DNA from 3 places in the Pseudaeromonas sp. HNCC25DJ182 genome. Region 3 is predicted to be linked to each of the others. Evidence: predicted binding sites of a transcription regulator. Region 3 holds the regulator's gene; each other region holds the start of a gene.

Evidence for each region. The regulator sigma-54, encoded in region 3, starts transcription at its own class of promoters, with help from an activator protein. The targets are predictions, from matches to a motif close to TGGCACNGTTTTNGCTT.
Region 1: a site for sigma-54 is predicted at 6,660-6,676, ahead of flgF (flagellar basal-body rod protein FlgF). Genes of this name have one in related genera too.
Region 2: a site for sigma-54 is predicted at 2,189-2,205, ahead of glnA (glutamate--ammonia ligase). Genes of this name have one in related genera too.

The regions. Positions count from the first base shown of each region.
Region 1 covers NZ_JBVAYG010000008.1:91,573-102,309, reverse strand. Annotated here, with positions in the region: gene flgN (flagellar export chaperone FlgN) at 21-440, opposite strand; gene flgM (flagellar biosynthesis anti-sigma factor FlgM) at 437-769, opposite strand; gene flgA (flagellar basal body P-ring formation chaperone FlgA) at 857-1,579, opposite strand; gene ACZYUB_RS08550 (chemotaxis protein CheV) at 1,721-2,632, shown strand; gene ACZYUB_RS08545 (CheR family methyltransferase) at 2,653-3,477, shown strand; gene flgB (flagellar basal body rod protein FlgB) at 3,531-3,944, shown strand; gene flgC (flagellar basal body rod protein FlgC) at 3,941-4,363, shown strand; gene ACZYUB_RS08530 (flagellar hook assembly protein FlgD) at 4,376-5,086, shown strand; gene flgE (flagellar hook protein FlgE) at 5,111-6,580, shown strand; gene flgF (flagellar basal-body rod protein FlgF) at 6,710-7,456, shown strand; gene flgG (flagellar basal-body rod protein FlgG) at 7,475-8,263, shown strand; gene flgH (flagellar basal body L-ring protein FlgH) at 8,276-8,953, shown strand; gene ACZYUB_RS08505 (flagellar basal body P-ring protein FlgI) at 8,963-10,063, shown strand; gene flgJ (flagellar assembly peptidoglycan hydrolase FlgJ) at 10,085-10,737, shown strand, end outside.
Region 2 covers NZ_JBVAYG010000011.1:83,577-94,313, forward strand. Annotated here, with positions in the region: gene typA (translational GTPase TypA) at 100-1,926, opposite strand; gene glnA (glutamate--ammonia ligase) at 2,268-3,677, shown strand; gene ACZYUB_RS10550 (DUF4124 domain-containing protein) at 3,774-4,349, shown strand; gene glnL (nitrogen regulation protein NR(II)) at 4,419-5,471, shown strand; gene glnG (nitrogen regulation protein NR(I)) at 5,481-6,893, shown strand; gene add (adenosine deaminase) at 7,039-8,043, shown strand; gene ACZYUB_RS10570 (outer membrane lipoprotein) at 8,113-8,580, opposite strand; gene ald (alanine dehydrogenase) at 8,738-9,853, opposite strand; gene hemN (oxygen-independent coproporphyrinogen III oxidase) at 10,473-10,737, opposite strand, start outside.
Region 3 covers NZ_JBVAYG010000002.1:78,968-89,704, reverse strand. Annotated here, with positions in the region: gene mlaC (phospholipid-binding protein MlaC) at 1-230, opposite strand, end outside; gene mlaD (outer membrane lipid asymmetry maintenance protein MlaD) at 241-714, opposite strand; gene mlaE (lipid asymmetry maintenance ABC transporter permease subunit MlaE) at 720-1,499, opposite strand; gene mlaF (phospholipid ABC transporter ATP-binding protein MlaF) at 1,500-2,288, opposite strand; gene kdsD (arabinose-5-phosphate isomerase KdsD) at 2,473-3,447, shown strand; gene kdsC (3-deoxy-manno-octulosonate-8-phosphatase KdsC) at 3,447-4,001, shown strand; gene lptC (LPS export ABC transporter periplasmic protein LptC) at 3,998-4,558, shown strand; gene lptA (lipopolysaccharide transport periplasmic protein LptA) at 4,530-5,060, shown strand; gene lptB (LPS export ABC transporter ATP-binding protein) at 5,062-5,787, shown strand; gene ACZYUB_RS02190 (RNA polymerase factor sigma-54) at 5,840-7,318, shown strand; gene hpf (ribosome hibernation promoting factor) at 7,340-7,627, shown strand; gene ptsN (PTS IIA-like nitrogen regulatory protein PtsN) at 7,630-8,076, shown strand; gene rapZ (RNase adapter RapZ) at 8,084-8,950, shown strand; gene ACZYUB_RS02170 (HPr family phosphocarrier protein) at 8,937-9,212, shown strand; gene ACZYUB_RS02165 (SEL1-like repeat protein) at 9,291-10,737, opposite strand, start outside.

The DNA.
Region 1 (10,737 bases), on a different contig from region 3:
CCGGGCTGGAGCTGTAAGGCTCAGGCTTTCAAGTTGAGATTCATATGACCGACGGCATGGGCTGTGCCCTTGCTGTCATAGGTCATGCTGTTGCGGTCACGGATCTGGCTCAGCACTCCAGACAGGCGGCGATTAGATGCCAGACTCAGCTCCAGCAGCTTGCCATTGACTTCATTACGCTCTTGGCACTGCCGCAGTTTTTCAACCAGATGCTCTTTTTGTGCGGAAAGCGGACCATTGAGTTGCGGCTGGTCAGGATGATGGCTGATGGAAGCATCATTGCGCTGGAGCTGTTCAAGCAGGAATTGTTTCTTGCTGGCAATATCGGGAAGGGAAAGCGCCTGACGCTGCTTGAGAAGGACAAACTCTTCCTCCAGCAGCAGCATCATGTCATCCAGCAATTTATCTTGCTGCAGCAGCAGCTCATTGAGTCCGGTCATCGGGTCAGAGAATCCAGATTGGATTCCAGATCCAACATCTTCTGGGCAACCCGCTGACTATCAACGCGATAGTCGCCTTTTTCAACGGCGGCCTTGAGTGCTTCCACCTTGCTTTGATTGGTTGATGGCGCATCTTTGATTCGTTGCTGCAATTTATTCAGCCCCTGAGCCTGATCGGTAAGCAATACCGCATCTTGGCGTGGCTGGCTTTTTGCCTGCGCGTCAACCTCTGCCGGATTGCTGACGTTCGAACTGCTTTGGCTTGCGGTTCCCGTCGTGATCTTACCGGAATGGTTGTTCATCAGGTTGTTGACGTTATGAATGGCCATGATGAGCTACCTATTGTTTGCGTAATTCGCTTCTAGCCTGCTTATCGGCTACCAAGGGACTAACTTTAGGAAAAAAGTAAATCTGTTTCACATTTTTACCTTCACCTGGCCCACGGCTTCGACCGTCGCTGTGATGACCCGTTTTGAGCGAAGATTCTCAACCCGGATTGATTGGCCAAAGGTTCCATCTTGCAAGGCTTTGCCACTGGTTTTAATGGAAAGCGCCGATGTTGTCGCTTCAATCTGCACAGTATCATCTCTACATACTACACAGATTTGATTATGTCGCACAGGCTGGCCTGGTCGCAGATCGCGTTTGCTGCGGCTGCCAACTAAAGGTTCAATTTCAGTAAAGCTGTCACCCCGTATCATCACTTCGTCCATGAAGTCTAGCTTTAGATTGGAGGCTGTCAGGACGCTACCCTTGGTGATGGCATCGGCGACCGTCACAAAAGGGCGAAGAATGGTAACCCGGACAGGAACATACACCTCCCAGCGTGGCTCTGCTTCACAAACCAGCCTGACCGTAGTATTTCGTTTGATATCGCCATTTCCGGCTACACTAGCTGTAAGGTTCTTGTCGCATGGGTGCATGGCGTGACGGGTATCGATCGTTGCTGCCGTGACCTCGACCTGACTGGTTGGGTCTATGACCATCTGGTTGTAGATGAATTGTTCCGCCAGTGTTCGCATCTGCTCGGTGATTGTCTCGTCGGCATGAAGGCTATTGGCGAGCAGGAGTGTTGGCAAGATCAGACTATGACGACTAATCATGTTCAAGTGCTTGCTGATAAAGCAAAATAACGACATATAAGAATCTACTATCCTTGCAATAAGACGATGACCCCGTGGATGATACAGGCATCGTGAAGAACAACAGCCTGCAACAACCGCTTTGCCTGTACTGGGTAATGCAGGATTGGTGCCACCGGCCTCAAAATGGAGAGAATTATGGCGAGTATCCTGGACTCAGTAAATCAGCTGACCCAACTGGTGGGACAGAACCGCCTTGAGTTGTTGCTCTTTCGTTTGAATGGACGTCAACGATTTGGCATCAACGTGTTCAAGGTGCGCGAAGTGTTGCAATGCCCGCAATTGACGGTCATGCCGAAATTACATCCTTACGTCCGGGGTGTTGCCCACATCCGGGGTCAGACTATTTCCGTGATTGATTTGAGCTTGGCAACCGGTGGGCGTCCTATCGCCGATATTTCCAAGTGCTTTATCATCATTGCGGAATACAATCGCTCGGTGCAGGGATTCTTGGTCGGCTCGGTTGAGCGAATCATCAACATGAATTGGGAGTCGATTTTGCCGCCGCCCAAGGGCGCGGGTCGTTTCAACTATATGACGGCAGTGACCGAGGTAGATGGCGAATTGGTTGAAATCCTGGATGTGGAGAAAATTCTGGATGAAATTTCGCCCATTAACACCGAAGTCAGCAAGGAGCTGGTTGCCGAAAGTCCGAAGCATGATCCTCACGGCCGTCCGGTTCTGGTCGCCGATGACTCCTCGGTTGCGCGTAAGCAAGTTGAACGAGCCTTGAATACCATTGGCGTGAAATGCCTGCTGGCCAAAGATGGCAAAGACGCGCTGAACATGTTGAATGATATGGCAAAAAAGGGACCCATCGAGGATCAAATCTCCTTGGTTATTTCCGATATCGAAATGCCGGAAATGGATGGTTATACCCTGACTGCTGAAATTAGAAACACTCCCGCGCTCAGAGGGTTGCATATCATACTGCACACTTCGCTCAGCGGAGTGTTCAACCAGGCAATGGTGCAGAAAGTGGGGGCTAACAATTTCATTGCCAAGTTTAACCCGGATGAATTGGCCAAGGCCGTTCAGGATGCGATGTAATCAACCAATGCAGAATTTTAATGAAGACACTGTCCGAAGACCTATATAAACAGTTCAGTGCCTTTTTGGAGGCCCAAAGCGGTATTGTGCTGGGCGCCAATAAGCAGTATCTGGTCAAGAGCCGACTTGCCCCCTTATTGGGGCAGTTCGGTGCGGCCACACTCTCTGATCTGATCAAGCGTTCGATGGATCCCAAGGAACGGGATCTAAAGATGACTGTGGTCGATGCCATGACGACCAATGAAACGTTATGGTTTCGAGATGTTTATCCTTTTCAGTTGCTTACCGATAAAATTTTTCTTGAGCTGGGAAAGGCGGGGCGCCCGTTGAAGATTTGGTCGGCAGCCAGCTCCTCAGGGCAAGAGCCTTATTCCATCGCCATGACTGCGCTGGAACACCAGTTCAAACGACCAGGAACCCTGCCTGGCGGGGTGCAGATCGTCGGTACCGATATATCGGCTTCCATGTTGAATCAATGCAAAGAGGGGATTTACGATAGCCTGGCGTTGGCGCGAGGCTTGTCGCCGGAGCGAAAGCGTCAATTTTTCGAGCCTTATGGTGACAACAAGATGCGGGTCAGCGAACGCGTCAAAAAATTGGTGAGTTTCCGGCCCTTCAACCTGCTCGATAATTACAGTCTGCTGGGTAAGTTCGATATTATTTTTTGTCGCAACGTGCTGATCTACTTCGCTCCGGAAGTGAAGTCCAAGATCCTGAACCAGTTTGCTTCAAGTCTAAATCCTGGCGGTTACCTGATGCTGGGGGCTTCGGAATCATTGACCGGTCTGACCGATCGTTTTGAGATGATCCGCTGCAACCCCGGTATTGTCTACAAAGTCAAATAACCATCCTCTTGTTATGGCACACCTCTTGCTAAGTTATTGGCAGGAGGTGCGCCATGGCCATTTCATTTGATAAAGCGTTTGGGATTCATCAGTACACCATCGGAGCCCGGTCCGCTCGGGCTGAGGTGCTGGCGGCAAATATTGCCAATGCTGATACCCCCGGATACAAAGCTCGAGACCTCGACTTCTCCTCCGCACTGGAGCAGGCGCAATCTCGCACCCAAAGCGGTTTTGCTCTGGCGACATCGGATGCGCGCCATATCCAGGGGGGCAGCAGCTCATCCCTCGCAGGAAACGTTAAATATCGTGTTCCAAATCAACCAGATACGGGCGATGGGAACACGGTGGATGTGCAGCAGGAGCGTACCTCGTTTATGGAAAATGGGCTCGAATACCAGGCGTCTCTGGAATTTCTTAATAGCCGCATATCTGGTTTGCTCAAGGCGATTAAAGGAGATCAGGCATGAGTCTGTTCCGTATCTTTGATATAGCGGGTTCCGCAATGAGTGCGCAATCGGTGCGTCTGAATGCCACTGCCAGTAATTTGGCAAATGCCGAAAGCGTCAGCTCCAGTGCGGAAACAACTTACCGCGCCAGGCGGCCAGTTTTTGCCTCTGCATTAGCCGATGTGATGCAGGGAGAAAAAGAAGGTGCTGTTGGGGTTGAGGTCAAGGGGGTATTGGAAAGCCAAGCTCCTCTGCTGCGTGAGTTTAATCCGACGCATCCCATGGCTGACAAGGATGGATTTATTTACCGCCCGAATGTCAATCCGGTAGAAGAGATGGCCGACATGATGAGTGCCACTCGTTCCTACCAGACCAATGTTCAGGTTGCTGATTCTGCCAAGCAGATGTTGCTGCAGACATTACGCATGGGCAAGGGTTGAGGAGGGTAGAGCGTGAGTACAGTTAATAACACCACCAATAGCTCGCTGGATGCGCTGCGCTGGCAGACCGAAACGGCAACAGATACGGCGGCGACAACCAACAAGAAGACGCTGGAGCAATCCGACTTCTTCAAGTTGTTGAGCAATCAGCTGGCTTATCAGGATCCCTCCAAGCCGGTCGACAACAACCAGATGGTGAGTCAAATGACCTCGTTCAGTACCCTGCAGGGGATCACCGATATGACCAGTCAGCTGAAGAGTCTGAATTCGGTCATGACGTCGAATCAGGCGTTGCAGGCATCGACTCTGGTCGGTAAGAAAGTGCTGATACCCAGCAATGAGGGTTATGTCAACGGCAGTGACGGGATCGATGGCAAGTTAAGTCTGACCAACGGCGCAACTGACATCTCGATCCGTGTCGAAAATAGCAGTGGTGAGCTGGTGAAGACCTTCACCTTGACTGAGTCACAAGGCAAGACTCTGACTGGTAACGTCGATTTTTCCTGGGACGGTACCAACGAAAGCGGTGAAAAAGTGCCGGCCGGCAACTATAAGGTCAAGGCCAGCGGACTGGTGAACGGCAAAACCGAAGAGTTAACTTTGGCCAACTATGCACATATTCAAAGTGTCAGCCTGGGCTCCAGTAGCTCCAGTGATGTGGTGTTGAATCTGCGTGGCATGGGTGGATTGAAATTGAGCGATGCGATTGAGGTCGCTTCGTAACGTCGTAGTAGAAGGAGCAGAATTATGTCATTCAATATTGCCCTCAGTGGTATTAACGCGGCGCAGAAGGATCTCGACGTTACGGCGAATAACATTGCCAACGTCAATACCATCGGCTTCAAGGAGTCCCGAGCCGAATTCGCCGATGTGTATGCGTCATCGTTGTTCACCGCCACTCGGACAAAGACCGGGGACGGTGTGACGACCGGCGCTGTCGCACAGCAATTCCACCAGGGTGCTCTGCAGTTCACCAATAACCCGTTTGATTTGGCCATCTCTGGTCCGGGTTATTTTGTGACTTCGGCAGAGAGCAGCTCGCTGGATTTCTCTTACACCCGCGCCGGGGCGTTCAAGCTGAACAAGAGCAACTTCCTGGTGGACTCTTCCGGAAATTATCTGCGTGGTTTTCCAGTGAATAGCGACGGTACCTCGACCTCTGTCAGTCTGGGGACCTCGACGCCGATCCAGATCCCGGAAACTGCAGGAACACCGGTAGCCACCAAGAATATTGATATCGCCCTCAACTTGAGCAGCAAGGATACAGCCAAAACTCTGACATCCTTCGATCCGACCGATCCCAAGACCTATAGCTCGTCTACCTCGGTGACTACCTATGACTCCCTGGGTGAGCCACATACCGTGGCGATGTATTTCGTCAAACCCCAGGATGCGGCCTACACCGGCAATAACCATTGGACCATGTTCACCACCGTCGATAACAAGCCGGTCAACATGTGGAATCCAGATCCGGATGCCAACCCGGTCACTACAGATGGTACCGCCACCGCGGGTCAATATTTTGTCGATGTGAACAAGGATGGCCAGCCGGATGATAATGATGCCGATGGCAACCCGGATCCGGTGACGGCCCAGATCACCTATAACGGCAATCCCTGGACCGGCGCTGTGATTACCTTTGATGACCTCGGGGTGATGAAGAGTACGACCCCGGCCGATCTGTATACCCAGGCGCTGGGGGTGGATGATCCCTCGAGCGCGCTGGCAGGAGATGGTGCCAATGTCCTGGGCTTGGGGGCCGATGGCACCCAGCGGCTCAAGCTGAACTTTGATACCGCCAAGACCACACAGTTTGGTTCTAAATTTGAAGTAACCAGTCTGGAGCAGGATGGTCTGACGGTCGGCCGTCTGACAGGGGTTGATGTCGGTACTGATGGCTTGGTCAAGGCGACCTACTCCAATGGTACCTCACAGCCTCTGGCACGAGTAGCCATGGCACGGTTCTCCAACGAGCAGGGGTTACGTCAATCTGGGAATACCTCCTGGAAGGAGAGTCAGGATTCCGGCGTGGCGCTGGCGGGTGAGGCTAATACTGGAACCTTTGGCGCCATCAAGTCGGCGGCGCTGGAGCAATCCAACGTCAACCTGACGGCGGAGCTGGTGGATCTCATCACGGCCCAGCGTAATTTCCAGGCAAACTCGCGGGCTCTGGAGGTCAACAATACTTTGCAACAGAGCATCTTGCAGATCCGCTAACGTTAACCGGTTGTTTTTTGAGGCGGCAATTCTTGCCGCCTCATTCATTTCTGCGTTTTTACCTCATTTCTTTAGTCCTTGGCATTCTACTTGCTAGTTAAGGTTAACCACCAAAACCGGGAGTGCCTTATGGACCGTCTGCTTTACATCGCCATGTCAGGTGCCAAAGAAAACATGAACAGCTTGGCTGTGCGCGGCAATAACTTGGCCAATGCGGCAACTGTTGGTTTCAAGGCCGATCTGGAGCAGGCTCGCGCCATGCAGGCATATGGCGAGGGGCTTCCTTCCCGCGTCTTCTCGATGACGGAAAGCCCGGGACAGCGCATGGATCAGGGGGGCCTGATGACAACAGGACGTGATCTTGACGTCGCCATTCAGGGCGACGGTTGGTTGACGGTTCAGGATGGCGATGGCAAGGAGGCGTATACCCGGATGGGTAATCTGCGTGTTTCACCATTAGGTACCTTGCAGACCAGCAGCGGATTGAATGTTCTGGATGATGCTGGGCAGCCGATCATTCTGCCGTTGCCGATGGAAAAAATTGAAATCAACCAGGACGGCACCGTCATCGGACGGCCTGAAGGCGCGACAGCAGATACGGTAGAGGAATATCAGCGCATCAAGCTGGTCAACCCGGATATCAAGTCCATCAGCAAGGGACAGGATGGCCTGTTTCATCGGAATGATGGCAAGAGTGAAGCCGCTACCGATCAGGTCCGCCTGGTCAGCGGCGCACTGGAAGCCAGTAATGTGAATGTGGTTGATGAAATGACCAACCTTATCCGTTTGCAACGTCAATTCGAGACTCAGGTCAAGATGATGCAGACCGCCGAAAAAAATGATGAAGCGCAGAACCAGCTGCTGCGAATGAGCTGAGTACGCTAGGAGGATTCTATGATTCCCGCTCTGTGGATTAGTAAAACCGGGCTTGATGCCCAGCAAACCAACATTTCGGTAGCATCCAACAACCTGGCAAACGCCTCGACAGTCGGCTTCAAAAAAGGCCGGGCGATCTTTGAGGATTTGCTGTACCAGAATATCAATCAGCCGGGTGGCCGCTCATCGGCGGATACCACACTTCCCTCGGGTCTGATGCTCGGCGCCGGGGCCAAGGTGGTTGCAACCCAGAAAAACTTCACGCAGGGCAGCGTACAGACCACTGACAATTCACTGGATGTGATGGTGCAGGGCCGTGGTTTCTTCGAAATCCAGATGCCCGATGGCAGCACAGCGTACACCCGCAACGGACAATTTGCCCTCAACTCCGAAGGGACTATTGTCACCCCGGGTATGGGCTATCCGGTGCAACCGGAAATCCAGGTGCCACAAGATGCCGAGAGCATCACCATCGGCGGGGATGGCCAGGTGTCGGTCAAGATCAAGGGCCAGGCTGAATCCCAGGTGATTGGTCAGTTTACCCTGACCGACTTTGTCAATCCGGGGGGGTTGCAGCCGATCGGCGAGAACCTGTACGCCGAGACCCAATCCAGTGGTGCGGCACTGCAAGGCGTTGCCGGAGCCGATGGTCTGGGGGTGATCAAGCAGGGGATGCTGGAAGCGTCCAACGTCAACGTGACCGAAGAGCTGGTGAATCTGATCCAGGCGCAACGGGTGTATGAGATGAACTCTAAGGTTCTGACCACCGTCGATCAGATGATGTCGTTCTTAACGCAACGGACTTAAGAGGTGCATGAGATGATACGCCGTCCCTATTTATTTCTGATGACTCTACTGTTGGCCGGTTGTACGTCGCTGCCGAATGCTCCGAAGCCGGATGACCCCTCATTTGCACCGACGATCCCCGAGGATGATATGGTCAACATAGAACCCAGTGGATCCATCTTTAATCAGGGACAGGTCAACAGCATCTATTCCGACATCAAGGCGCACCGGGTCGGAGACTTGATCACGGTCCAGCTGTCGGAATCCACCACCGCCAAGAAAAATGCGAACTCCCAGCAGGGTAAAAACTCGGATCTGGGGCTCGATGCGCTGAAGATGGGGGGCGATACCGTCACGCTCAATGGCTATGACACCAGTGTCAGCATGGGCGCCACCAACAGTTTCAAGGGGCAGTCCAAGGCCGATCAGAGCAACAGCCTGCAGGGCAACATTTCGGTCAGCGTGGTCCGCGTACTGCCCAACGGCAACCTGATGGTTCGTGGCGAGAAGTGGTTGATGCTGAACAATGGCAACGAATATATCCGTATTACCGGACTGGTGCGCTCCGAGGACGTGAATGCCGACAATACCGTGCTGTCGCAACGCATTGCCAATGCTCGCATTCAATATGGTGGCACCGGGGATTTTGCTAACAGCCAGGAACGTGGCTGGTTGGCACAGTTCTTCAATGGTCCCTTCAGTCCCTTCTAGGAGATGGTCATGAAGAAATTTTCGACTCTATTACTCGCCGCAAGCGTCATATTCCTGACGCTGCCAACTGAAGCGGCGCGGATCAAAGATCTGGCCAAAGTTCAGGGCGTCCGCAGCAACCAGTTGATCGGCTACGGTCTGGTGGTGGGCTTGCCGGGGACCGGCGAGAAGAACAACGCCTTCTCCGAGCAGACCTTTCGTACCATGCTGAATAACTTCGGCATCAAGGTACCGGACAACCTCAAGCCGAAGATCAAGGATGTGGCGCCGGTGGCAGTCCATGCCGACTTGCCGGCCTTCTCCAAACCAGGTCAGACCATTGATGTCACTGTCTCGGCGATTGGTGAGGCCAAGAGTCTACGGGGTGGCACCTTGCTGCAAACCTTCCTCAAGGGAGTCGATGGCCGAGTTTACGCGTTGGCGCAGGGTTCTTTAGTGGTTGGTGGTTTGGGGGCTGAAGGAGCTGACGGCTCCAAAGTGGTCATCAATACCCCCACGGTGGGACGCATTCCCAATGGTGCCAGCGTGGAGCGGGAAGTACCGAGCTCATTCAATAATGGTGACACCATCACCTTTAACCTGAACCGCTCGGATTTCACCACTGCCAAACGAATGACTGATGTGATCAATGGTCTGGTCGGCGCGGATACGGCTCAGGCCCTGGATGCGACCTCGGTTCAGGTCTATGCCCCTCGGGATCCGTCCCAGCGAGTCTCGTACTTGGCGACCTTGGAAAATCTGGAAGTCGATCCGGCTGATGAATCTGCGAAGGTCATCGTCAACTCGCGTACCGGCACCATCGTCATCGGTAGTCAGGTCAAGCTCAAGCCGGCGGCGATTACTCATGGTGGTCTGACAGTGACCATCTCCGAAAATCCCCAAGTCTCGCAACCTAATTCCTTCTCCAATGGCCAGACGGCCGTGGTACCGAATTCCAGCATCAATGTGCAACAGGCGGATAGTCGCATGTTCAAGCTGGATACTGGCAATAGCCTGGATGATCTGGTGCAGGCAGTGAATCAGGTGGGGGTTGCTCCCGGTGATTTGATGGCCATTCTGGAGGCGCTGCAGCAAGCTGGCGCGATCCAGGGTGAGCTGGTCATTCTCTAGGCTAGGTTTCAGGAGGCGGTTATGGACAAGTTGAAGACGGATATAGGGCTAGTACAGGATATCCGCGGATTGGATCAACTGCGCCAACTGAGTAACAAGGATGATGCCAGCCAGCAACAGGCCCTGGAAGCCGCGGCTCGCCAGTTTGAATCCATCTTCAACCAGATGTGGGTTGGTAGCATGCGTCAGGCGAATGAATCCTTAGCGCCGGATAGTCCGCTCAATAGCCGCTATAGCCAGTTTTATCAAGGCATGCTGGATGAACAAATGACTTCCGGTATGGCCAGCCCGGGCGGCAATAGCAGCCTGTCCAAACTGATCGTCAAACAGTTTACTCAGCCCGTTACTACTCAGGATGCCTCGCAACCCCGTCAGCTGAAAATGCCGGAGGAGCGGGTGCCTGTGATGCGTCGCTTCGCGCGCTGGGAAGATCCGCGCAATGAGCAAACTGCAGAATCTGGCGCGGATATTGCTAGTCTTAAGAATGCTCAGCGTGGGACGTCAGAAAAGGATCGCGACCTTGTTTCTTCCGGGGTTGCAGCAGCCGAACGTTTTGTCGCTCGCTTGGCCAAGATGGAAAGCAATTTCCAGCGGCCATCGGTCACTGGCACTGGCAACGGGGCCTTCTCTTCACCGGAAGAGTTTGTCCGGCAGTTGTTGCCTGCGGCACGTCA
Region 2 (10,737 bases), on a different contig from region 3:
CTAAGTGATTGTCATGGCAGAATGCCAGTTTACCACTTGATAAACCAGATAAAAAAACCCCGCACCAGGCGGGGTTTTGTGTTCAATCACAGGGGAGAATTAATCTTCTTTACCAGCGCTACGGTTGTAACGCTTGCGATCAACTTCCGTCAGTAACTTCTTACGAATACGCACGCTTTGCGGCGTGACTTCCACCAGCTCGTCATCGTCGATGAACTCTAGCGCTTGCTCGAGGGTCATCTTGATAGGAGTGGTCAGCACGATCGCTTCGTCGGTACCGGAAGCACGCATGTTGGTCAGCTGCTTGCCCTTCAGACAGTTAACGGTCAAATCGTTAGAGCGACTGTGGATACCGATAACTTGGCCTTCATAGACTTCGGTCGCATGTTCAATGAACAGACGGCCACGTTCCTGAAGGTTAAACAGCGCAAAGCCCAATGCCTTACCGGTGGCGTTGGAGATCAACACACCGTTCTGACGTTGGCCGATGGAACCACCCTTATGCTCACCATAGCTTTCGAAGGTATGGTAAAGCAGGCCGGTACCAGAAGTCAGAGTCATAAACTCGGTCTGGAAGCCGATGAGACCACGAGCCGGGATCAGATAATCCAGACGCACACGCCCCTTGCCATCCGGCACCATGTTACGCAGGTCAGCCTTACGCTCACCCAGCTTCTCCATGACAGAACCCTGGTGCTGGTCTTCGATGTCGACCGTCAGAGTCTCCATCGGTTCCATTTTCACACCGTTCTCTTCACGCATAATGACTTCCGGACGGGAAACCGCCAGCTCGAAGCCTTCGCGACGCATGTTTTCGATCAGGATACCCAGATGCAGTTCGCCACGACCGGAGACACGGAACTTATCCGGATCATCGGTGTTGTCGACACGCAGAGCCACGTTGTGAACCAGCTCGCTTTGCAGACGCTCCAGAATGTTCCGGGAAGTCACATACTTGCCTTCCTTACCGGCGAACGGTGAGGTGTTAACCTGGAAGGTCATGGTCACGGTCGGCTCGTCGACTGACAATGGAGGCAGAGCCTCGACCGCAGCGTTTGAACAGATGGTATCGGAAATCTTCAGTTCGCCCAGACCGGTGATCGCAATGATATCACCAGCCTGTGCTTCGGTAGTCTCGGTGCGTTGCAGTCCCAGATAGCCCATGACCTGACCGATCTTGCCGGTACGGGTCTTGCCATCAGCACCAACAACAGTCACCTGCATGTTCGGCTTCACCTTACCGCGGGTGATACGACCAATCCCGATAACCCCTACGTAAGAGGAGTAGTCGAGCTGGGAGATCTGCATCTGGAACTCGCCTTCCGGATCCGCCTTCGGCGGCTCGACGAAATCAACGATCGCCTGGAACAGCGGATCCATGTTCTCGGACGGGTTCGCCAAATCCATGGTGGCATAGCCTTGCAACGCAGAAGCGTACACGATCGGAAAATCGAGCTGCTCGTCGGTTGCACCCAGGTTGTCAAACAGGTCAAACACCTGATCAATAACCCAATCCGGACGCGCACCTGGGCGGTCAACTTTGTTGACAACCACGATGGGACGCAGACCTTGGGCGAATGCTTTCTGGGTGACGAAGCGGGTTTGCGGCATGGGGCCATCCACAGCATCAACCAGCAACAGAACGCAGTCAACCATCGACATCACACGCTCGACTTCACCACCAAAGTCGGCATGGCCGGGGGTATCTACGATATTGATACGGTAGTCGTTCCAACGAATGGCGGTGTTTTTAGCGAGGATGGTGATGCCGCGCTCCCGTTCCAAATCGTTGGAATCCATGATCCGTTCCTGACCTTCACTGGTGCGGTCCAGGGTGCCGGATTGCTGTAACAGCTTATCTACCAGTGTGGTCTTGCCATGGTCAACGTGCGCAATAATGGCAATATTGCGGAGCTTCTCTAACATCCTCGCCTCTAAAACAAGTGGGGAAAAATTGGTCGGTCATTTTACTCGCCAGCGTGTGATCTTCCTAGCAGATTCCGCGTAAATTTAATGAAGCCTGACAGCGAAGATCACAGTATTATTCACCATGTAATCGCAGAGGCGCATATTTTGCACCAACTTGATGCACCAAAATGATCCATGACTGCACCACCAGTGTGCAGACCTCCATGCATGGTGCACTCAAAGTGCTATTACTGATTGTTAGTTAAGGGATTTTATTTATTGGCATAGTTTTGGCTTATCTGTATTAACAGGTTTCTGCCGCTAGTTTCAGTTATCCACGACACCGGAGGTTATTTAGCATGTCAGCAGCAAATGTTCTGGCTCTGATCAAAGAACAAGAAGTGAAGTTTGTCGATCTGCGCTTCACCGACACCAAGGGCAAAGAACAACACGTTTCCGTGCCTTCACATCAAATTGACGAAGGTTTCTTCGAAGACGGCAAGATGTTCGATGGTTCTTCCATCGCTGGCTGGAAGGGTATCAACGAGTCAGACATGGTGCTGATGCCGGATGCTTCTACTGCCCTGCTGGATCCGTTCACCGAAGAATCCACTCTGATCATCCGTTGTGACATCCTCGAGCCAGCCACCATGCAAGGCTACGATCGCGATCCGCGTTCCATCGCCAAGCGTGCCGAAGGTTTCCTGAAGTCCAGCGGCATTGCCGACACCGTTCTGTTTGGACCGGAGCCGGAATTCTTCATTTTTGACGATGTCCGTTTTGGTAACACCATGGGTGGTTCTTTCTTCAAGGTAGATGCTGAAGAAGCCGCTTGGAACTCTGCTACCGAATACGAAGGTGGTAACAAGGGTCACCGTCCTGGCGTGAAGGGTGGTTATTTCCCTGTTGCTCCAGTCGATTCTTCACAAGACCTGCGTTCTGCCATGTGTCTGGTGCTGGAAGAGATGGGTCAAGTGGTTGAAGCTCACCACCACGAAGTGGCGACTGCCGGTCAAAACGAGATCGCAACTCGCTTCAACACCATGACCAAGAAGGCCGACGAAGTTCAGGTTCAGAAGTACGTTATTCATAACGTCGCTCACGCCTACGGCAAGACTGTAACCTTCATGCCGAAGCCGATGTTTGGTGATAACGGTTCAGGTATGCACTGCCACCAGTCTCTGGCCAAAGACGGGGTTAACCTGTTCGCCGGTGATCTGTACGGCGGTCTGTCTGAAACTGCCCTGTTCTATATCGGCGGTATCATCAAGCACGCCAAGGCTATCAACGCCTTTGCCAACCCGACCACCAACTCTTACAAGCGTCTGGTTCCTGGCTACGAAGCTCCGGTCATGCTGGCTTACTCAGCCCGTAACCGCTCTGCTTCTATCCGTATCCCAGTTGTACCGAGCCCGAAAGCTCGTCGTATCGAAGTTCGTTTCCCGGATCCGGCTGCCAACCCGTACCTGGCGTTTGCGGCTCAGTTGATGGCCGGCCTGGACGGTATCATCAACAAGATCCATCCGGGCGAAGCAATGGACAAGAACCTGTACGATCTGCCGCCAGAAGAAGAGGCGCTGATCCCGACTGTTTCTGGTTCACTGGAAGAAGCTCTGAAGTCTCTGGATGCTGACCGTGAGTTCCTGACTCGTGGCGGCGTGTTCACCGATGACTTTATCGATTCCTATCTGGAACTGAAGCAAATTGACGTGGATCGTGTTCGCATGACCCCGCACCCAGTTGAGTACGAACTGTACTACTCTGTCTAAGTCACAGAGTGTTGAAAAACCCGCCTCACGGCGGGTTTTTTTTTCGTCATTCGTTAATATGGCTGCAATTGACTATTTCCTACAGGAGATCCTCCGATGCGCTTGTTCTGGTTTTGTCTGCTTCTGTTCGCACTGCCTATCTATTCGGCGCAAACGGTTCATCGCTGGGTTGATGAACAAGGCAATGTTCACTTCTCCGATCAACCCTCGGGGCAGCACCAGTCAGAGCTCATCGAGGTGGTTCCACCAACACCAAGTAGCACCCCGGTTCCAGAGGCTCCGCAGCCCGAAGTGGTCGCTAGTGCCGAAGCGGCCAATGCCCAGCGCCCCACTGGTCCACTGTTGATCATTGAGTCTCCATCCAATGGCGAGATCGTGCGCGAGAATAGCGGCCTAGTCATCGTCAAAACCTCATTGGCTCCCCTGCCGACAGGCTCGTTTACCATGCATGTGATTCTGGATGGGCAACAGAAAGGGAGTGCCAATAATACCCTGGTCGTCGAGCTGGAAAATGTCGAACGGGGCATGCATCAACTGGAGCTACAGATCTTTGATGAAAGCGGCAAGCTCCTTGCATCATCCAGTAAGACAACGTTCTACCTGCTTCGTGTTTCGGTGCTGTCACAGCCAAACAAGCAGCCACTGCCGAAGGTAAATGGTGCATCCGGATAAAGATGCGCACCAATTCGGGCAGAACAAAGCACCACATTTGAGCAAAGCACCAATTTGGGGAGCTTGTAATTGAATACCCGCCCGGAGTTACCCGGCACGTTACTGGATAATCTACTGACTGCCGTCATTTTGGTAGATAGCAATCTAGTCGTGCAGTACGTCAATCCGGCAGCCGAGCAGCTGCTGGGTGTCAGTGCGCGTCGACTACTGCAAAATCGTTTCGATCATGTCGTCGAATATATCTCTCTCGATCTGGATCGCCTGCGTGATGCCCAGCGTCAAGGTCAAGGCTTCACCGACAGTGAAGTCACGCTTGTGATCGATGGCGATCCCCGTCTGGTGGATATCAGTGTTGTCACCATTAGCGAGCACCCACAGCAGCTGATTTTAATGGAGCTGCGCAAGATCGATCAGCAAAAACGCATCAGTCAAGAACTGCAACAACACGCACAACAACTGGCGGCGCGAGACCTGGTTCGCGGTCTGGCACACGAGATCAAAAACCCGCTAGGCGGTTTGCGCGGTGCCGCACAGTTACTGGAAAAAGCGCTCCCGGATGCTCATCTCAAAGAGTACACCGGCATCATCATCGCGCAGGCAGATCGACTGCGGAATCTGGTCGATCGCTTATTGGGCCCGCAGCGCCCCGGACGCCATCAGGTACACAACGTGCACTCGGTTCTGGAGCAGGTAAGACGGCTGGTGGAGATGGAATTACCTCCCGGAATACGCATCGAGCGAGATTACGATCCCAGTATTCCAGACTTCGAGATGGAGCCGGATCAACTGCAGCAGGCATTCCTGAACATAGTGCGCAATGCTGTGGAAGCCATGGGTAGCGAAGGCCATATCCGCCTGAAAACTCGAACCGTGTTTCAAATCACTATCCATGGCAAACGCTATCGACTAGCCGCCGAAATAAAAATTATCGACAACGGACCTGGGATCCCGGAGCAGATCCGCGACACCCTGTTTTATCCGATGGTGACCGGCAAAGATGGCGGCACGGGATTAGGTCTCTCCATTGCCCAGAATCTGATCGATCAACATAAGGGACGCATTGAGTGCGTCAGCTGGCCCGGCCATACCGAGTTCAGCATCTATTTACCGCTACGCAAGTAAGGGATACACATGGCTGCCAAAGTCTGGATTGTCGATGACGACAGCTCGATTCGCTGGGTTCTGGAACGAGCCCTCAGCACCGAAGGGTTCGAATGCCGCACTTTTGAAGATGGCGAGAGCCTGCTTGCCACTCTGGATCTGGATTTTCCGGAAGTCATCCTCTCCGATATCCGGATGCCAGGGATCGATGGACTTTCGTTACTCCAGCTGATCCAGGAAAAGCAGCCGGATGTACCGGTCATCATCATGACCGCTCATTCGGACCTGGATAGTGCGGTGAACGCTTATCAAAGTGGAGCCTTCGAATATCTGCCCAAACCGTTTGATATTGATGAAGCTGTCGCTCTGGTCCGCCGGGCCGAAAGCCATCTGCGTGAACAACGCAGCAAGCGTCGCAATAAACTGCAGGCGATCACCAATGCTCCGGAAATTATTGGTGAAGCGCCTGCGATGCAGGAAGTTTTCCGCGCCATCGGCCGCCTCTCCCGCTCCTCGATTTCGGTGCTGATCAATGGTCAGTCGGGTACGGGGAAGGAGCTGGTTGCCCACGCCCTGCACAAGCATAGCCCTCGCGCGGCCAAACCATTCATCGCCTTGAATATGGCGGCGATCCCGAAGGAGCTGATCGAATCAGAACTGTTCGGTCACGAAAAAGGAGCCTTCACCGGAGCCAATAACGTACGCCATGGCCGGTTTGAACAAGCCAACGGCGGGACTCTGTTCCTCGATGAAATTGGTGACATGCCTCTGGATGTGCAAACTCGTCTGCTGCGGGTACTGGCTGATGGGCAATTTTATCGGGTCGGTGGTCACCAGCCAGTCCAAGTCGATGTCCGCATCATAGCGGCCACTCACCAGGATCTGGAGAAGCGGGTCGCGGATGGTGATTTCCGTGAAGATTTATTCCATCGCCTGAATGTCATTCGCGTACATATTCCGGCATTGCGGGAGCGTCGGGAGGATATCCCACGGTTGGCTCATCACTTCCTGGTTCGGGCGGCCAAAGAGTTGAATGTCGAAGCCAAGCTGCTACATCCCGATACCGAGGCCTATATCAGCCGTTTACCTTGGCCCGGGAACGTACGTCAATTGGAGAACGTCTGTCGCTGGTTGACCGTCATGGCATCCAGCCAGGAAGTTCTGGTTTCCGATCTGCCGCCTGAGTTGCTCAATCCCAGTGAAGAACGTCCCGTCACCCGGGAGCAAATCTCGCAACGCTGGCAGGATCAACTCCAACAGTGGGTGGCGCAGAAGCTGGCACGGGGAGAAGTAGATATTCTGGGCGAAGCCATGCCGGAATTTGAGCGCATCATGCTGAATACAGCCTTGCAACATACCCATGGCCATAAACAGGAAGCGGCGCGTTTACTTGGCTGGGGCCGCAATACCCTGACGCGAAAGCTCAAAGAACTGGATATGTAAACCGTAGTCGGGGCCATATGGCCCCGATGCTTTATCTGAAAAACGCTTGCCTTCAACTCCTCTCGACACCACAACCGCTTTTTACTTTGCATTGCTTGATCAGGGGCTAGAATAGCCGCATGCCCTGATTATGACTGGATTTACCATGATGGATAGAAGCCTTCCCCTCACCGATCTACATCGCCACCTGGATGGTAATATTCGCGCCAGCACAATATTGGCGCTGGGTCAGCAACACGGCATAGCCTTGCCTGCTCAGGAGCTTGAGGCATTACGACCCCATGTCCAGATTGTGGAAACTGAGCCCAGCCTGTTAGCCTTCCTGAGCAAGCTGGATTGGGGGGTGAAAGTCCTGGCCAATTATGATGCCTGCCGACGGGTGGCTTACGAAAACGTCCAGGACCTCCAGTTGGCAGGAATTGACTATGCCGAGCTGCGCTTCAGCCCTTGGTACATGGCCATGAACCATCATCTGGACCCACAAGGAGTCGTGGAGGCCGTGATCGATGGCGTGCAGGCGGGTTGTCGCGACTTTGGTGTCCAGGCAAACTTGATTGGTATTCTTAGCCGGACCTTTGGTCAGGCGCAGTGCGAACAAGAGCTGACCGCCTGCCTGGCTCATGCCGATCAACTGGTGGCGATTGATTTGGCGGGCGATGAGCTGGGCTTTCCCGGCCCCCTGTTTGAGACCCATTTCCGTCGAGTACGCGATGCCGGACTACACATCACCGTGCATGCGGGTGAAGCCGCTGGTGCGGACAGTATCTGGCATGCGATCCGGGCTCTGGGGGCGGAGCGAATTGGTCATGGCGTGAAGGCGATCCAGGATCCGGTGCTGATGAACTATCTGGCGGAACAGGGTATCGGCATCGAGTCCTGCCTCACCTCCAATATCCAGACCAGCACGGTCGTCAGCTACGACAGCCACCCTCTTCGGCACTTCCTGGCGCATGGCATTCTGGCGTGCCTGAATACCGATGACCCGGCGGTCGAAGGCATCGAGCTCCCCTATGAGTATCAGGTTGCAGCCCCAGCCGCTGGATTGAGTGCTCAGCAGATCCGCCAGGCACAAATCAATGGCCTGGAGCTGGCATTCCTCAGCCAGGAGGAGAAGCAAGCATTGCGCACGCTGGCTGCACAGCGCAGCTAAAAGTCCCCAAAATAATCAGGGCTCCTGAACGGAGCCCTGATGAAAATGCCGATCAGCGCGAAGTCAGGGTCATTCAACCACGGCCACATTGGTCTTGCCGGCAGATTGCACCATGCGCACGCGCTTGCCAGGGACAAAGGTCGGGCTGGCCTTTTGAACCACCACGACACTGTCACCGTTTTCTTTCTTGATTTCGATCTCGACGCCATCGACCTGGTTCAGCTTATCACCAGCCGCCTTGCCTGCCGCCGCACCACCAATGGCACCAGCCACCGTTGCTATGTCCTGACCTTTACCGCCACCCACAGCACTCCCCAAGACTCCGCCGAGAACACCACCGGCAATGGTACCCAACACGGAGTCATCACTAGCCTGGATCTTGATGGGGCGAGTCGACGTTATGGTTCCGTAAGAGACAGTTTGTACAGTTTTTGCCTGATTGGCGCTATAGACATCACCCGAATAGGTATCGCTGTTGGCACAGCCTGCCAACGCCACCAGAGTGCTGAGAGCCAGAAGGGTCAGATGCTTGGACATATCGATCTCCTATTAAGTCACTCTGTGACTCACGATTTATACATCCTATAGTACGCGGCTCTATCGATTGCTCAAGTACTGACCACATAGATACCTGTACCCAAGCTAAACAGAATGTGATTTTGAGCCCTTTCCGCATGAAAGGGCTCAACTGCGGTTAACCGTTCAATACGGTCAGCGGATCCGCATAGGCATAACCCAGAGATTCAGCGACCCCGGCATGGGTAATTTGCCCCTGGAATACGTTCAAGCCATTGCGCAGGTGAACATCTTGGCGCAGAGCATCCAGCCCCTTATCGGCTAACGCCAGCGCAAAAGGCAAGGTGGCATTATTCAGGGCAAAGGTCGAAGTGCGGGGCACTGCGCCCGGCATGTTCGCCACGCAGTAATGAATGACACCATCCACCAGATAGGTCGGCTCATCGTGAGTGGTGGCATGAGAGGTTTCAAAACAGCCACCTTGGTCGATGGCGACATCCACCACCACAGATCCGGCCTTCATCTGCTTGAGCATGGCGCGGGTCAGCAACTTGGGCGCGGATGCGCCAGGGACCAAAACCCCGCCGATCACCAGATCCGCATTCTGGCAGTGGGCCTCGATGGCATCACGAGTCGCATATTGGGTGTTGATACTATTGCCATATTGCCGCCACAAGTTGCGCAGCACATCGACGTTTCGATCCAGCACCCAAACCTCGGCACCCATACCGACAGCAATCATGGCCGCATGTGACCCCACGACGCCACCGCCCAGGATCACCACCTTGGCAGGAGCCACTCCCGGAACCCCCCCCAGCAGTACACCGAGCCCGCCATGGGGTTTTTCGAGGAAATAAGCCCCCGCTTGAATAGCCATCCGCCCTGCCACCTCCGACATGGGAGCCAGCAAGGGTAAACCACCGGTAGCTGAAGTAACCGTTTCATAGGCGATACAGGTCGCGCCACTCGCCATCAAGGCTTGGGCCTGTTCAGGATCCGGAGCCAGATGCAGGTAGGTAAATAGAATTTGTCCCGGCCGTAAACGCTGGCACTCGATCAGTTGTGGTTCCTTGACCTTGACGATCATCTCACTGCGAGCAAAAACTTCGTCCGCCGAGACCACAACCTCAGCTCCGGCCTGGCGATAATCCTCATCGCTCATACCGATGCCGGCACCGGCTTGTGTCTCCACCAGCACACTGTGACCACGCTCGACCAATTCACGCACCGAGGCGGGAGCCAAACCAACACGATACTCTCTGACTTTAATTTCCTTGGGAACGCCGACAATCATACTGAACTCCTGTCATTTAGGTAGGTAGCAACATCCGCAGCAGCTTGTTTTATTGTTTTTCCAGTTACCCACTCATTCATCGAGTCATTCAGCGAAAAACCAGATGATAAAACCAGTAACCAGCCATAAATCAGCAAACAATATGCCAAAAATTAACAGCATGATTTATAAAGATTTTTTCTTATATGCCTCATTCCCACACGAAATACAGCACAATAAAGGGTAGAAACTCACCAAAATAGAACACCAATTAATCTCGAATAATCAGCACCATTTAATGGTAAAGATAGAAAATAACTCCAATTAAAACCAATATACGACAGATATAAAGAATATTAATCTGGAGAAAATTTAAGTGACAAGGTAAACGTTCAGCCCAGGTCCCAATTCCAGTCTATTTGTAACGGTGACAAAGGAGTTGACCACAGAATAACGTGCGGAGGGTCGAGCGAGCAGAAGATAAAAAAGAGGAGAAAACCATCAACGGTGGAGAACACAGAGGCGGCGGCTGCCAATATCCGCTCGGTTCACAGATCAGATCGCGAGCATGGATTGTCCGGTCGGGGGCAATAAAAAGCGGCGCCTGAATGGCGCCGCTAACGTTATAACAATGAAGGCATTAGATGACGCGGGAGAACTGCTGTTGTCGGGCTCGCTGTCGCAGATAGATATCAAAGCACATACAGATGTTGCGGATCAGTAAGCGGCCAGTGGCATTCACTCGAATACCCACATCATCCCTAGTGACCAGACCATCATCAATAAACGTCTGCAGCAATGCCAGGTCCTGAGCAAAATAGTCGTTAAAACAAAGATCATAGCGCTCGGCTATTTCGGCAAAATTCAGCTGGAAATTACAGATGAGCTGCTTAATCACATCCCGA
Region 3 (10,737 bases):
ATAACCTTGTAGGCGGCAAATTTATTGTCGACATAGGGCATCAGTTCATCGCGGATCACCACTCGCAGATAACCGGGTTCGCTGTGGATCTTCTGCTGGTCTTTATTCAATCGGTCAAAGGTGCGGTTGGCCGCTTCATTGATCAACGCAAAGGGATCCGCAGGATAGGCTGCTTGTGCCGAACTACCGAGACAAGCCAGCAGCAGAATACCAATCAATTTTTTCAACATAGGATGAGCCTCACTTGTTGCTTTGGCTGTAGAGGAACTTACCGATTAAGTCCTCCAATACGATGGCTGACTTGGTGTCTTCAATCCGATCGCCATCCTTCAACACCTCAGTCCCCATCTCCTCATCCATGAAGCCGGGTGTCAGACCGATATATTGTTCTCCGAGCAAGCCCGAGGTCAGAATGGATGCCGTGGTGGTACTAGCCAGAGCATTGAACTGCTGCTGGATCTGCATCTCGACAACCGGGGCCAGTGTTTTGTTATCAATCTGGATATTGGCGACCCGGCCGACCACTACCCCGCCGATCTTGATCGGCGAACGTACTTTCAGGCCACCAATATTGTCAAAGCGGGCATACAGGGCGTACGTGGTACGGCCATCGTCGAAGGTCAGACCGGCGACCTTGAGTGCCAACAGCACGCCTGCCAGGATCCCAGCCAGCATGAAACAGCCAACGACAAACTCTATCTTATTGAATTTCATCATACTCACCCAAACATGACCGCAGTCAGAATAAAATCGAGGCCGAGCACAGCCAGTGAGGAGTGAACCACGGTGCGCGTCGTAGCCTGGCTGATGCCGGCCGAAGTCGGTTTGGCATCATAGCCGTTGAACAACGCAATCCAGGTCACTACCAATGCAAATACCAGGCTCTTGATACATCCCTGCATCACATCCTCACCAAAATCCACAGCCGCCTGCATGCCAGACCAGAAGGTCCCTTCATCGACCCCCAGCCAATCGACACCCACTAGCTTGCCGCCATAGATGCCAATCAAGCTGAACATCAAGGCCAGCAATGGCAGGCTGATCACTCCGGCCCAGAAGCGCGGGGACACAATACGCCGCAACGGATCTATGGCCATCATCTCCAGGCTGGAAAGCTGCTCTGTCGCCTTCATCAGACCGATTTCCGCCGTCAAGGCCGAACCCGCTCGCCCCGCAAACAACAGGGCGGCAACCACAGGTCCAAGTTCACGCAGTAAGGAAAGAGAAACCAGAGGACCCAAGCTGCCTTCCGCCTTGAATTCAACCAGTACGTTGTAGCCTTGCAAGCCGAGCACCATGCCGATGAACAGTCCGGAGACCAGGATGATCAACACCGACTGCACACCCACTACATAGAGCTGCTGGATCAACAACGGAAAATGTTTAGCCGGTTGTGGTCGCCCGACCAGGGCGTGATACAGCATGATCCCCGCCCGCCCGATGGCCTCCAGGCTACGAATGCCAGTGCGTCCCAGACGCAAGATAGGCTCTAACAACATTCAAAGTTCCTGCAAGTAATCATTGGCCGGATAATGAAAGGGAACCGGACCATCAGGGAGACCGTGGATAAACTGCACCACTTCTGGATTGGCTTCTTCGCGCAATTGCTCGGGTGTGCCATGGGCCACCACTTTGCGATTGGCAATCAGATAGACATAATCAGCAATGCTCATGACCTCGGGGACATCGTGAGAGACGATCACCGAGGTTATATTCAAGGTGTTATTCAGCTGCTTGATGAGCTTGACCAGAACCGCCATGGTAATGGGATCCTGACCCACGAACGGCTCATCATACATGATGAGCTCGGGATCCAGCGCAATAGCGCGCGCCAGAGCCGCGCGACGGGCCATGCCACCGGAAAGTTCAGATGGCATCAAGTGCTCAGCCCCACGCAAACCGACCGACTCCAGCTTCATCAACACCAGAGTTCGTAACAGCTCGTCCGGTAATCGGGTGTGTTCACGCAGCGGGAAAGCCACGTTGTCAAACACGTTGAGTCCGGTAAACAGCGCGCCGCTTTGAAACAGCATGCTCATGCGCTTGCGCAAGTCATACAATTCACGACGGGAGAGTTCCGGCACGTTCTGGCCATCGAACAGGATCTGGCCGGCATCCGGTTTGATTTGACCGCCGATCAACCGCAGCAAGGTCGTTTTGCCGATGCCGCTTGGCCCCATGAAGGCGGTAATCTTGCCCCGTGGAATCGTCAGGCTGATATCATCGTACAACAGCCTTTCACCGTGGCTGAAGCTTAGCCCGGAGATGCGGATCAAATCATCACTCAAATGAAGCTCCCTGATGCGCTAGTAAGTGTGCGCATTGTAGGGGGGTGTGATCCAACTCGCAACTGGAAGCCAGTATGGAACTTGTTCTGTATGGCTGAGGTTTAACTTGGCTAACGCGTTGTTATTCGCTTCTGCCCCTCGAGTTTCATATAATCGGCCAGTAAGTTGTTGTGGAGTCAGAATAATGTCCAAATCGTTCGATTACCGGAAGGTGGGTCTCCGGGTGCTGGAAACCGAGATCGCAGCCTTGCGCGGGCTGCAGGAATATATCAATGATGAATTCACTCGTGCCTGTGACCTGATGCTCCGCTGCACCGGAAAAGTTATCGTCATGGGCATGGGCAAATCCGGCCATATAGCGCGCAAAATGGCTGCCAGCTTCGCCAGTACCGGTACGGCGGCTTTTTTTGTCCACCCTGGTGAAGCCAGTCATGGCGACCTGGGAATGATATCCCCGCAGGATGTGGTCATCGCCATCTCCAACTCGGGAGAAAGCAGCGAAATTCTGGCGGTATTGCCGGTTCTGAAACGCTGGGGTAACCCGCTCATCTGTATGACCAGCAATCCCGCTTCCACCATGGGCAACGAGGCTGATATTCATCTGTGTATCCGGGTCCCCGAAGAAGCCTGTCCGCTGGGACTCGCCCCCACCGCCAGTACCACAGCCACGCTGGTCATGGGAGATGCCCTGGCCGTCGCCTTGCTGGAGGCTCGTGGATTTACCAGTGAAGACTTTGCCATGTCGCATCCTGGTGGCGCCCTGGGCCGTAAGCTGTTGCTGCGCAATTCCGATCTGATGCACAGCGGTGACCTGCTGCCAGCCGTCTCGCGCGAGGCATCCATTCGTGATGCTCTGCTGGAAGTCAGTGCCAAGGGACTGGGCATGACCACCATCCTCAATGCCGACGGTACCTTGGCCGGGTTGTTTACCGATGGTGACCTGCGCCGGATCCTGGATCAGCGCGTTGACATCCATCAGACTCGTATCGAGAGTGTGATGAAAACCGGTTGTACGACAGTCCCAGCCGAAATGTTGGCTGCCGAGGCCGTACAATTGATGCAAACGAAAAAAATCAACGGCTTGGTCGTCGTCGATAAGAGTAACCGTCCAATCGGCGCCTTCAATATGCACGATGTGCTGAAAGCTGGAGTTGTCTGATGAGCCAAATCGAGACCCTGTATGGCCCGGTCAGCACCGATGTGTTCGCTCGTGCCGGACAGATCCGGCTGCTGGTGTGCGATGTGGACGGCGTCCTTTCGGATGGCCGCATCTACATGGGCAATCAGGGGGAGGAACTCAAGACGTTCCACACCAAAGACGGCTTTGGTCTCAAGGCACTACGCGATATTGGCATTGAGGTCGGTATCATCACCGGTCGGAGCTCGAAAATCGTCAGCGATCGGATGGCGGCGTTGGGTATTGAGCATCTCTATCAGGGCCAAGGCGCCAAGCTGCCCGCATTTCAGGATCTGCTGGATGTCCTCGGTCTGGAAGCCAATCAGGCGGCCTACATTGGCGATGATGTGATTGATATTCCAGTCATGCAGGCCAGTTGTCTGGGCGTTGCCGTGGCGGATGCGCACCCGTTAGCACAACGAGCCGCTCGTTACATCACCCGGCTACGCGGTGGCGAAGGTGCGGTGCGTGAAGTGTGCGATCTGCTGCTGCAAGCCAATCAGGCACTGGATCAGGCACAAGGGGCATCGGTATGAGTCGCCAGAATTGGCTGATTGGTCTGATGTTTCTCCTCGCCTTGGGGCTCTGGCGCTGGTTCGATCAGGAAAGTGACAACAGCCAGGCCCTGAACGGCTCGATCTACCAGCCCTCCTTTACCGCCAAGGCCTTGAGAACCCAGCATTACGATGCCAAAGGGCACCTCAAGGAAGAGTTGGCCGCCGACTACGCCGAACACTACGCTCAGTTAGAGATGAGCGAACTGGAGCATCCGCGTATCACGACCCGGGGTACTGATGGTAAACCACTATGGGAGCTCAGCGGCGAGAAGGGGGTTCTAAACAACAGTGATAGCGCTATTTTGCGCAATCAGGTGATCCTGAAGAATCTGAGCCCGCAGCCCATCGCCGAACGACTGACCACCGACTACATGGAGCTGGACCTAACTAACCAGCAGATGCGCACCAATCTGAAAGTCGTGATCGAAGGACCCGGCTTCCGCAATGAAGGGGTTGGTTTGTTGGGAAAACTGGACCAAAACAGCTATGAACTATTGGACAACAGTCATGCGATTTACTTTAACCAAGCCCGCTAAGGTGCTTTGCTGTCTGCTGCTGGCTTCCAGCGCCGGGATAGCCAAACAAACCGATTATCAGCAAAAAATATATGTCGACTCACAACGACAACTGGCCGAATTGGGCGACAACAAGGTGTCGTTTCTCGATGATGTGGTGATCACTCAAGGCACCATCAAAATCACGGCTAGTAAAGTCGAGGTCATTCGCAATGGCCAGAAGGGTGCAGAAGAGATGATCGCCTACGGTACTCCAGCGACCTTCTTCCAGGTCCTGGATAATGGTAAACCGGTCAAGGCCAGCGCCAACCGTCTGCACTACAAGCTCAAAGAGAAGCTGGTTGTGCTCAGCGACAAGGCCAAATTGCAGCAGGAAGATAATGAAGTGAGCGGCGATGTCATCCGCTATGACATCCAGAAGCAGCAAATGGCAGCTGAAAGTACCGCCAAGGGCTCACGAGTCAAGACCGTTTTCTTGCCGGAACAGTTGCAAGAGCAGACCAGTCAGAAGGATGGTCAATAAGATGTCGTTGTTAAAAGCCAGCGCTCTGAAGAAGAGTTATAAAAGCCGCACCGTAGTCAGTGACGTCAGCCTACAAGTGGAAACAGGGCAGGTCGTCGGCTTGCTCGGGCCTAATGGCGCCGGCAAAACCACCTCGTTCTACATGATTGTCGGCCTGGTACCCCAAGATGGCGGTAGCGTAACGGTCGATGACATCGACATCACCTCGTTGCCAATGCACGAACGCGCCAGAAACGGCATTGGTTACCTCCCCCAGGAGGCCTCGATCTTCCGTCGCCTCACGGTGGAACAAAATTTAATGGGTGTACTGGAAGTCCGTGGTGATCTCACCCGGGAGGAAAGAACGGACAAGATGGAGTCTCTTCTCGAGGAGTTTCACATCAGTCATATCCGCCATAGCCTTGGCATGAGCCTCTCCGGCGGTGAACGACGACGGGTGGAAATCGCCAGAGCTCTGGCCGCAGACCCCAGATTTATCCTGTTAGATGAACCATTTGCCGGTGTCGACCCTATCTCGGTGATCGACATCAAACGCATCATCGAACATTTACGCGATCGTGGGCTTGGGGTATTAATTACCGATCATAACGTACGAGAAACCTTGGATGTCTGCGAGAAAGCCTATATCGTCAGTCATGGCAAGCTTATTGCCGAGGGCGCACCAAGCGACATCCTCAACAACGAACAGGTGAAAAAAGTTTATCTGGGAGAAGGATTCACCCTATAGGTAACACTCTCTGCAGGACCCGGTTTGTCGATTTAAGGAAAGAGCGATACTAATGAAACCGACTTTACAGTTGCGCCTTGGTCAGTCATTGGCCATGACGCCACAGCTTCAGCAAGCCATACGCTTGCTACAACTCTCCACACTGGAGCTCCAACAGGAGATCCAGCAGGCACTCGATGCCAATCCCCTGCTGGAGCAGGAGGAGAGTGATAATCTGGAGCCCATGTCGGAGCAAGAACGGGACGATGCCCAAGCCGCTGACGAAGCGCGAGATGAACAGGATGGTAGCCAGCTCAACACCAGCGACGCACTCAATCAGGAAAACATGCCGGATGAGTTGCCGATGGATACCACCTGGGATGAGCTGTATACCGCAGGAACCCATCAGGCCAGTGGCTTACCCAGCGGCGATGATGAGCCTGTCTATCAGGGTGAAACCACAGAAACACTACAAGATTATCTGCTTTGGCAAATGCAGTTGACGCCATTTAGCGAGCTGGATCAGGCAATCGCGCTCTCGATCATCGATGCCATTGATGAATCCGGTTACTTGACGGCCACTCTGGAAGATATTCTTGAAGCAGTGCAGTCCGATGAACAGGAAGTCGAACTGGATGAAGTCGAAGCCGTACTCAAACGAGTGCAGCACTTTGATCCCATCGGTGTCGCCTCCCGCTCCGTCCAGGAGTGTCTGTTGATCCAACTGGGACAATATCCACAGACCACGCCTTGGCTTCAAGAAGCTAAAACCATCCTGCAAGAGCATATGGATTTGCTGGCCAGTCGGGACTATCGCAATCTGGCTCGCAAGATGCAGCTCAAAGAGGGCGAGCTCAAAGAAGCACTGGATCTGATCCAGCATCTGGAGCCGCGGCCCGGCAACAGTATCATCCAAAGCGACTCCCAATATGTGATTCCGGATGTCGCAGTCAGCAAGAAACAGGGCAAGTGGGTGGTGGAATTAAACCCGGACGCCATGCCGAAAATTCGCATCAACGAAACCTATGCCTCCATGGCCCGCAGCGCGCGAAACAGCAGTGACAGTCAGTTCATCCGCTCACACTTGCAAGAGGCCAAATGGTTTATCAAGAGCCTGGAGAGCAGGAATGAGACCCTGCTGAAAGTAGCCAATTGTATCGTGTTGCAGCAGCAAGACTTCTTCGAATATGGCGAAGAGGCCATGAAGCCCATGGTTCTGAATGATGTCGCCGAAGCGGTAGAAATGCATGAGTCGACCATTTCGCGCGTGACCACACAAAAATTCATGCATACGCCTCGTGGAATCTTCGAACTTAAGTACTTTTTCTCAAGTCACGTCAATACTGATAATGGAGGGGAGTGTTCCTCCACCGCAATCCGGGCTTTGATCAAGAAGCTGGTCGCGGCGGAAAATACAGCAAAACCCTTAAGCGATAGCAAGATCGCGGATTTGCTTACTGAACAAGGTATTATGGTAGCCAGACGGACCATCGCTAAGTATCGAGAGTCCTTGTCAATACCGCCATCCAGTCAGCGCAAACGCCTGTTGTAGGCCAAACAAAAGGAAGACGTTATGCAAATTAACCTGTCAGGTCATCACATCGAAATTACCGACCCGCTGCGTGACTTCGTAAATAGCAAATTTGCCAAGCTGGAGCGTCACTTCGAACAGATCAATAATGTTCAAGTCATTCTCACGGTTGAAAAGCTCAACCAGATCGCCGAAGCCAAACTCAACGTCAATGGGGGCGAGATTTTTGCCAATTCCCAGCAAGCCGACATGTATGCCGCAATCGATACCTTGATTGATAAGCTGGATCGCCAGATCATCAAGCACAAAGAAAAATTGAATAGTAAGTAACTATGTTAATTCAGGACTTTCTCAGCAGGGACTGCACCAAAAGTGCAGTCCCTTGTTCCAGTAAAAAACGCGCCATTGAACTCATCAGTGAACTGGCCGCCCAGCGGTTAGGATTGGATGAGCAAGAACTATTTGAACGCCTGTTGGCCCGTGAAAAGATGGGCAGTACCGGCATTGGCGGCGCCATCGCCATTCCTCATGGCCGGATCCCGGACGGACACCCTTTGACAGCGGTATTTCTGACACTGGATCAAGCCATTGCCTTCGATGCGATCGATAACCAGCCTGTCGACATCCTGTTTGCCCTGCTGGTACCGGAAAGTGAATGTAAAACCCATCTCAAGACGCTCTCACTTATCGCTAGCAAGTTGAATGACAAGGCTTTTTGTCGTCTACTCCGCCAGGCCGAGAATGACGAAGCGCTCTATCAACTGATGATTGCCCCCTGAGGCGCCCATGAAATTGATCGTGGTCAGTGGCCGCTCTGGCTCGGGAAAAACCATAGCCCTGCGTGTCCTAGAAGACCTGGGCTACTATTGCGTCGATAATCTTCCGGTTACCTTACTGCCCCAATTGGTGCTGGAAGCCCGGGATCGTTATGACCAACTCGCCGTCAGCATTGATGTGCGTAACATGCCGGATGAAAGCGGTGATATTGATAACCTGCTGGGCCAAATCCGTCAGGCCAGCGATATCGAATTTTCCAGTATTTTTACCGATGCCGATAATGCCACGCTGATCCGTCGCTATGGCGAAAGCAGGCGTTTACATCCACTGTCGCGCAAGCACCTCTCGCTGGATCAAGCCATCCAACAAGAGACCCATCTCCTAGCGCCCCTGTCATCCACGGCGGATCTGCGGATTGATACCAGCATGCTGAGCATTCACGACCTCAGCGAGCAGATCTGTGAACGAGTTTTGGGACGCAAAGAAAAAGAACTGGTTCTGGTCTTTGAGTCGTTCGGCTTCAAACATGGCACCCCCAAAGATGCAGATTTCGTATTCGATGCCCGGTTTCTCCCTAATCCACACTGGGTTCCTGAGCTCAGGGTTCTGACCGGGCTGGATGCACCAGTCCGTGAATACCTGCAAGCACAGCCGGATGTCATGCTCTACAGCCAGCAGATCGAAACCCTGCTGAGTAACTGGCTTCCCCATCTGGAGCGGAACAACCGTAGCTATGTCACGGTTGCCATCGGGTGTACTGGAGGGCAACACAGATCCGTGTTCATCACCGAACTGTTAGCCGCCAGTTTCCGCGCCAGAAACAAGACCGTCCAGGTCCGTCATCGAACGCTGGAGAAATCCCATGCCTCGCATTGAGAAACGACTACCCATCATCAACAAACTCGGACTTCACGCCCGTGCTGCCATCAAACTAGTGCAACTCACCGCCAGCTATCAGGCAACCATCATGGTCAGCAATGAAGAAAAAGAGGCCAGCGCAGATAGCGTCATGGGGTTATTGATGCTTGAGGCCGCTCAAGGATCCAGTATTCATGTCACCTGCGAAGGTCCGGATGCCGAGGCGGTCATGGACGCCGTCGAGCAACTGGTCGCGGCACGATTCGAAGAAGCAGAATAAGATTCGAAGCAGCAAACATGAAAAAAACGCCGGTTTTATAACCGGCGTTTTTTGTGCTCGTAATCGTTGACTGGTTAATTACACCTGCATCTGCCACTGCTCAAAAAACAAGGTTGCTTCACGCTGCGCCTCGATTAATTGTGCAGCGTTCAGCAATCGCGCCATATTGTCTCGGAGCTGTTGTGCCTCACTGAGACGGCAACCGCCGGCAACCGCCAACGAACTCCAAACATAGGCCTGTTGATTATCCTGTGGCACACCCACCCCCTGCTGATACAGGCAAGCCAGGTTGTACTGCGCGAGGGCATGCCCTTGCTCTGCAGCCCGGGAGAACAGAGCCGCCGCTTGGTGGAAATTCTGTGGCGCTCCTCGGCCCTCCTGGAACATGACCCCAAGTTGGTACTGCGCTTTAGCATGTCCCTGATCGACCGCCAGACGATACCAGCTTGCCGCCTGCTGATAATCCAACTCAACCACTCGCCCGGTTTCGAACAACATGGCTAGGTGGTATTGCGCATCGGCATGCCCTAATTCCGCGGCCTGACGGAATAGCTGCAACGCACGACCACTATCGACCTCGCAACCAAGCCCCTGCAGACAGAGTTCTGCCAACTGGGAACAGCCCTGCGGATCACCCTGCGCAGCCGATTTATTGAACCAGGCAACGGCCTCGGCATCATCCTGCTGAACGCCCAAGCCTTGGCGGTACATAGTGCCCAAGCGATTCTGAGCCTCGGCCACTCCTTCAGCCGCTACCCGGCGATAGAATGAAAGCGCCTGTAGATGATCCTGCAAGACGCCTTGACCCAGTTCGTAAAGTCGCCCTAACGCCAGATAAGCCTGCTGATTTCCCTGCTCAGCCGATTTCCGGAACCACTGTACAGCCTGACGATAGTCTTGTTGCACGCCTCGACCCATCCGGTAAAAACCACCCAGGATGAACTGGCCTTCAGCGGACCCTTGCTCCGCGGCTTTCTGATACCAATTGGCGGCCTCGCGGAAACTGCGCGTCACGCCACGTCCCCGTTCGTACATCCGACCCAACGCCAACTGAGCCCGTGGTTCATTCTGATCAGCCGCCTTGCGATATAACTCTGCCGCTTTCAGTTCATCCTGGGCAATACCAGCACCGGTCTCATACAGCTGCCCCAGCATGAATTGCGCTCGGGCATCTCCGGCCTCAACAATTTTATTCAGCCACAAAGCCGCCTTGGAAGAATCCAGATGGACGCCATCCCCTTGCAGATACATGCTGGCTAAGTTGAATTGTGACTCGGCGTGACCCGCTTCAGCTGCACGCTGGTAATATTCGGCCGCCTTGATGCGGTCCTGGCAGACACCTCGTCCATGCTCATAGGCAAACCCGAGTTTGAACTGGGATTTGAGGTGACCTTGGGCCGCCGCCTGGATATAACAGGTGACTGCTTGCTGTTCATCCAGCTTGATACCCCGCCCACGCTCGTACTGCAATCCAAGCGCATACAGGGCCGCGGGATCGCCCTGTTCTGCCGCTTTGCGATACCAA